Regions from separate parts of the Pantoea sp. SGAir0180 genome, predicted to be linked through region 3. Evidence: predicted binding sites of a transcription regulator. Region 3 holds the regulator's gene; each other region holds the start of a gene.

Region 1 (2,272 bases), 830 kb from region 3:
TACCTTTACAGCCCACACTGCAGCAGGAAGTGATTCTGGCTCGCATGGAACAAATTCTTGCCAGTCGAGCCCTTACCGATGATGAACGCGCACAGCTGTTATATGAGCGCGGAGTGTTGTATGATAGTCTGGGTCTGAGGGCATTAGCGCGGAACGATTTTTCGCAAGCGCTGTCTATAAGACCTGATATGCCAGAAGTGTTTAACTATCTTGGTATATACTTAACGCAGGCGGGCAACTATGATGCCGCCTATGAAGCGTTTGATTCTGTACTTGAGCTTGATCCAACTTACAACTATGCGCATTTAAATCGTGGTATCGCCCTCTATTACGGTGGTCGATACAAGTTAGCGCAAGATGATCTGCTGGCGTTTTATCAAGACGATCCTAACGATCCTTTCCGTAGCTTGTGGCTCTATCTTGTTGAAAGCAAGATGGACGCAGCCAAAGCAAAAGTGGCGCTTAAACAGCGTTACGATAAAGCGGTTAAGGACCAATGGGGATGGAATATTGTCGAGTTCTACCTGGGCGACATCAGCGAAGCAACACTGATGGAACGTCTCAAGGCGGACGCAACGGATAACACCTCGCTCGCTGAACATCTCAGTGAAACCAACTTCTATTTAGGTAAGTATTACCTAAGTCTGGGGGAGAAGGACAACGCAGAAGCGTTGTTCAAACTGGCGGTCGCCAACAACGTGAATAACTTTGTTGAACACCGATACGCATTGTTGGAACTGGCGCTACTCGGCCAGGCACAAGACGATTTATCAGAATCTGACCAGCAATAGCTGACGAACTTTTTTGCCTGTAAACCTGTCAAGTCATCATCTTCAGGGATGAGGGCTTTTCTGTTCGTCAAAACTTCTAATTTGAGCCGGTTCACACTTTTTGATGAAAATGACTGAAAGTTTTCACGACGAGTTATGTAGACTGGCCGCCGCAATCAACGAGGCACGTGTACTACATGACTGATATTCAAACCACTTTTGCAGACCTTGGCCTGAACGCCGACATCCTTGAATCACTGAACGGCATGGGCTACGTAAAGCCATCCCCAATCCAGGCTGAGTGTATTCCTCACCTGTTGGCGGGCCGTGACGTGTTAGGCATGGCGCAGACCGGGAGTGGTAAAACGGCAGCGTTCTCTCTGCCGCTGTTAAACAACATTGATCCGACTATTAAAGCACCGCAAATTTTGGTGCTGGCTCCGACCCGCGAACTGGCGGTTCAGGTTGCTGAAGCGATGACCGAATTCTCTAAGCACATGCGCGGTCTGAACGTAGTTGCCCTTTACGGCGGCCAGCGTTATGACGTGCAGCTGCGTGCTCTGCGCCAGGGACCCCAGGTTGTTGTGGGCACCCCAGGTCGTCTGCTGGATCACCTGAAGCGTGGCACGTTAGATCTGTCTAATCTGCGTGGTCTGGTGCTGGACGAAGCAGATGAAATGTTACGTATGGGCTTCATCGAAGACGTTGAAACCATCATGGCGCAGATCCCGGAAGGTCATCAGACCGCGCTGTTCTCTGCCACCATGCCAGAAGCGATTCGTCGCATCACCAAGCGTTTCATGAAAGATCCGCAGGAAGTGCGTATTCAGTCGAGCCTGACAACGCGTCCTGACATCAGCCAGAGCTACTGGACGGCTTACGGCCGTAAAACCGATGCACTGGTTCGCTTCCTGGAAGCAGAAGATTTTGATGCGGCGATCATCTTCGTTCGTACCAAAAATGCCACTCTGGAAGTCGCAGAAGCGCTGGAGCGTAGCGGTTACAACAGCGCGGCCCTGAACGGTGATATGAACCAGGCCCTGCGTGAGCAGACGCTGGAGCGTTTGAAAGATGGTCGTCTGGACATCCTGATCGCGACTGACGTTGCGGCTCGTGGCCTGGACGTTGAGCGTATCAGCCTGGTTGTTAACTACGATATCCCGATGGACGCCGAATCTTACGTTCACCGTATTGGCCGTACGGGTCGTGCGGGTCGTGCGGGGCGCGCACTGCTGTTCGTTGAGAACCGCGAGCGTCGTCTGCTGCGCAACATCGAACGCACCATGAAGCTGACTATTCCGGAAGTTGAGCTGCCAAACGCAGAGCTGCTGGGTCAGCGTCGTCTGGCTAAGTTTGCCGCGAAAGTTCAGCAGCAACTGGAAAGCAGCGATCTGGAACAGTACCGTGCACTGCTGACCAAAATGCAGCCTGAAGAAGAGCTGGATATCGAAACGCTGGCTGCCGCCCTGCTGAAAATGGCACAGGGTGAGCGTCCGCTGATC
Region 2 (2,272 bases), 530 kb from region 3:
AGCATGTAAGGCCTGGCGCATCTGCTCCACGCTTTCCAGCGGAATGCCGTCATCCTGACCACCATACAAACCCAGCACAGGCGCGTTCAGATCCACAGCAATATCGATAGGATGTTTTTGCTGCTTCATGGTTTTTTCCCCTACCAGGCGACCATACCAGGCCACGGCAGCGCGAAGTTGCGGGTTGTGTGCCGCATAGAGCCAACTGATGCGTCCGCCCCAACAGAAACCGGTAATTCCCATCCGCCGGATATCGCCACCGTTGCGGGCCGCCCAGTTAGCGGCATGATCGAGATCCGCCAGTACCTGGCTGTCAGGCACCTTGCTGACCAGTTCTTTAAACAGCGTAGGAATATCGTTGTAGTCGTTGGGGTCGCCTTCGCGGAAGTAAAGCTCTGGCGCGACAGCCAGATAGCCTTCCAGCGCCAGACGACGACAAATGTCGCGAATGTGTTCATGAACGCCGAAAATTTCCTGCACGACCAGCACAACAGGCAACGGCCCGTCTGCTGACTGCGGTTTCGCGTAAAAAGCCGGAAGATTTTCACCCTGACTCGGAATAGACGTCTCACCGGCGTGGATGGCCGGGCTGTCGGTAATAATGGTGGTCGAAGCCGTGGGCTGAACTGCCGGAGCAAACGCGCCTGCGGCTGATTTTTGTGTCATATTATCGTCGGTTTTCATCGTTATCTCCGTGCAAGCGTATGCGCAATCACGTAACTATAGCCTGGGCATTTATTACTGGTTCCGGGCAATGCGTAACAGAGCTTATAACCTTTAAAATACACTTCTCTTTAACATTCTCATGCTGCCTTCCACATCACCATATGTAGCATTACGGAAGGTCTGAGATAAACGTGTGATATTAATCACTAAAAATTTCACCGAAAATGTAACTTTCATTTTCTTGAGTGAAACCAGTCACACATTTAACCCGTCGGGTAACGTAAAGTGGCGTACTGTTTTTCCTTAACCCGGAGTCTGATATGACACAGTCTGACGTTTTCCATCTTGGCCTGACGAAAGCCGACCTGCAGGGGGCGACACTGGCCATTGTTCCTGGCGATCCGGAACGTGTAAAAAAAATTGCCGGACTGATGGACGATCCCCGGCACCTGGCTTCCCATCGTGAGTTCACCAGCTGGCTGGCTAAGCTTGACGGTAAACCCGTCGTGGTCTGTTCTACCGGGATTGGCGGACCTTCCACCTCCATTGCCGTCGAGGAGCTTGCTCAGCTTGGCGTGCGCACTTTCCTGCGTGTAGGGACAACGGGCGCCATCCAGCCGCATATCAATGTCGGCGACGTTCTGGTTACGACGGCGTCTGTACGCCTGGACGGTGCCAGCCTGCACTTCGCACCAATGGAATTTCCGGCCGTCGCCGATTTCACCTGCACAACGGCCTTAGTGGCTGCGGCAGAAGCCTGCGGTGCCAAAACTCATATCGGGATTACCGCCTCATCTGATACTTTCTACCCCGGCCAGGAGCGCTACGACACCTTCTCGGGCCGCGTCGTGAACCGTTTTCAGGGCTCTATGCAGGAGTGGCAGCAGATGGGCGTCCTGAACTATGAGATGGAATCGGCGACGCTGTTAACCATGTGCGCCAGTCAGGGCCTGCGCGCAGGCATGGTGGCGGGCGTGATTGTTAACCGCACGCAAAAAGAGATTCCCGATGCAGTGACGATGAAGCAGACCGAAAGCGATGCCGTCAAAATAGTAGTTGAAGCGGCGCGTCGCTTACTCTAGCCCTTCGTTTGACAGACAGGCCGGCTGTCCGGCCTGTCATGGCCTTGTCTTTACGTCTCGTCTTTCCCCCTCAGTAAATATATCTGGACATTCATACAGTGCGAATTTACCTTTTTCCTCAATAGCCTGACCAGCGGGGAGAATATGGATCAGCACATCATTATCAGCATCTGCCTTGGGCTCGCCGGCCTGGGTGTTGGCTGGATACTGGCGCAAATGCGTGTCAGTCATCAGTTAGCCAGCTTTACCACAGAGCGCCGTCTGCTTAACGAAGCACAACAACGTCAGCAACAGCACATCGAGCAGCTCCAGCAGCAGCTGCAACAGCGCGAACAGGAGTTGAGACAGCTTCATGGATCATTAAGCGGAGCCAATGAGCGCCTGCAACAGCTGGATTACTGGCGTAATGAGAGCGAGCAACTGACACGAGAGCTGCGCAATCAGCTGGAGGTGAACAGCGCGCAGGAAGCCGAGCTGCGTGAAGTGACCATCCGTCTTGAGGAAACCCGTTTTGCAGCGGAAGA
Region 3 (2,272 bases):
AAATTGACACAACGTCAATGGCGCTGCATCCCCCTGCCGCCATCAGCACCATCTCCATAGGGCTCGGCGCTTTATCGCCAGAATTGCCATCCATCAGTACCTGATGGCCGGACGATGATTCCCCCAGGAATGTTAACCCTTCAACCCATTTGACGCGTGCCTGCATAATTTTGACCTCAGAATACCCTGTTTTGGCTCAGCGTACGCTTTTGCCTGGGAAACAGCAATCCAGAGAAAACGCCATCTTGCTGAAGCGAGACAACACAAGACAGTCGACGTAAGCTGTGCTACAAACAGAGCTGAAAATATTTTTCGTCATCCGAAGACGAAGCCGGGAAGAATGATGCGCACTGCGCCGAATGCAGCCCGAATAATTTCCTGAATGGAAAGACGCTTAACGCTTACATCGCCTGGCAGGGAAACAGAGCCCTGTATTTTGGGCACGATTACAACAGAGGATAATAGCGAATGGTTCTCGGCAAACCGCAAACAGACCCTACACTTGAATGGTTCCTGTCCCATTGCCATATTCACAAGTATCCATCCAAAAGTACGCTCATTCATCAAGGTGAAAAGGCGGAAACGCTTTACTACATCGTTAAAGGTTCCGTTGCGGTACTGATTAAGGATGAAGAAGGCAAGGAGATGATTCTGTCCTATCTGAATCAGGGCGACTTTATTGGTGAGCTTGGCCTGTTCGAAGAAGGTCAGGAGCGCAGCGCCTGGGTACGTGCGAAAACCGCGTGCGAAGTGGCAGAGATTTCCTACAAAAAATTCCGTCAGCTGATTCAGGTGAATCCGGACATCCTCATGCGCCTCTCCTCGCAAATGGCGCGCCGTCTGCAGGTCACATCGGAAAAAGTGGGCAACCTCGCGTTCCTTGATGTCACCGGTCGCATTGCGCAGACGTTGCTCAACCTGGCGAAACAGCCGGATGCCATGACGCATCCTGACGGCATGCAAATTAAAATTACGCGTCAGGAAATTGGCCAAATCGTGGGATGTTCACGTGAAACCGTGGGACGTATTTTGAAGATGCTGGAAGACCAGAATCTGATCTCCGCACACGGCAAAACAATTGTTGTTTACGGCACGCGCTAAGCTTTATTCTTCACGGCATAATGGCAACGTTATGCCGTGAATTATTTGCGTTGAGCCGATGTGGCGAAGAATAATTTATCACCCTGAAGTTAACTATGCCCTGCGCCAGACACTGGTGTTGTGTCTCCCCGTCGCGCTCGGCTGGCTGTTTGGCGATCTGCAAAAAGGATTGCTGTTCTCATTGGTGCCTGCCTGCTGCAATATTGCCGGTCTGGATACACCCCACAAACGCTTCTTTAAACGCCTGATTGTCGGCGGCAGCCTGTTTGCCCTGGGTAGCTTACTGATGCAGTGGCTTCTGTTTAAAGACGTGCCCTTACCGCTTATTCTTTTCGCTCTGCCTTTGCTGCTGGGCGTGACAGGTGAAATCAGCCCACTGCACGCACGGTTACTCCCTGCCACACTGATCGCAGCGATATTTACCACCAGCCTGATTGGCCGCATGCCCATTTACGTACCGCCCCTGCTCTACATCGGCGGTACGCTGTGGTATGGCCTGTTTAACTGGTTCTGGTTTTGGCTGTGGAAAGAGCAGCCAATGCGTGAAAGCCTGAGTCTGATTTACCGCGAACTGGCGAACTATTGTGACGCCAAGTACACCTTGTTGACGCAACTTACCGATCCGGAGAAGGCGCTACCACCGTTGCTGGCGCGGCAACAAAAAGCAATCGACCTCATCAACACCTGTTATCAGCAGATGCATATGCTGTCCGCCAGCCGCGATCACAGTCATAAGCGACTGACCCGCGCTTTTCAGGTCGCACTGGATTTACAGGAACACATTTCTGTCAGCCTGCATCAGCCAGAAGAAGTGCAAAAACTGGTAGAACAAAGCCATGCTGAGGCCGTGATTCGCTGGAATGCGAAAACCATTTCCGCCCGTTTACGTGAGCTGGCAGACAACATCCTGTACCACCAACTGTCCAGTCGCTTTGATATGGACAAGCAGCTGGGGGCACTGGAAAAAATCGCCCGTCAGCACCCGGACAATCCGGTAGGAAATTTTTGCCTTTATCACTTCAGCCGCATCGCACGGGTACTGCGTACACAAAAGCCCCTTTATCAGCGTGATTTGATGGCGGATCGCCAGCGCCGTTTACCGCTTCTGCCCGCACTCAGAAGCTATCTCTCGCTGCGCTCTTCTGCCCTGCGCACGGCCGGACGTTTTTCT

The links. The regulator CRP, encoded in region 3, controls carbon source genes, mostly activating them, when cyclic AMP is high. The targets are predictions, from matches to a motif close to ATGTGANNNNNNTCACAT.
Region 1: yrbN (protein YrbN) is a predicted target of CRP. The motif match lies at 871-888, and genes of this name have one in related genera.
Region 2: udp (uridine phosphorylase) is a predicted target of CRP. The motif match lies at 858-875, and genes of this name have one in related genera.

Annotation. Positions count from the first base shown of each region.
Region 1 is NZ_CP028071.1:3,290,071-3,292,342, reverse strand. It holds gene nlpI (lipoprotein NlpI) at 1-791, shown strand, start outside; gene yrbN (protein YrbN) at 895-975, shown strand; gene C1N58_RS15495 (DEAD/DEAH family ATP-dependent RNA helicase) at 968-2,272, shown strand, end outside.
Region 2 is NZ_CP028071.1:3,597,555-3,599,826, reverse strand. It holds gene C1N58_RS16885 (dienelactone hydrolase family protein) at 1-684, opposite strand, end outside; gene udp (uridine phosphorylase) at 987-1,748, shown strand; gene rmuC (DNA recombination protein RmuC) at 1,893-2,272, shown strand, end outside.
Region 3 is NZ_CP028071.1:4,124,545-4,126,816, reverse strand. It holds gene C1N58_RS19280 (OsmC family protein) at 1-166, opposite strand, end outside; gene crp (cAMP-activated global transcriptional regulator CRP) at 469-1,101, shown strand; gene C1N58_RS19270 (YccS/YhfK family putative transporter) at 1,160-2,272, shown strand, end outside.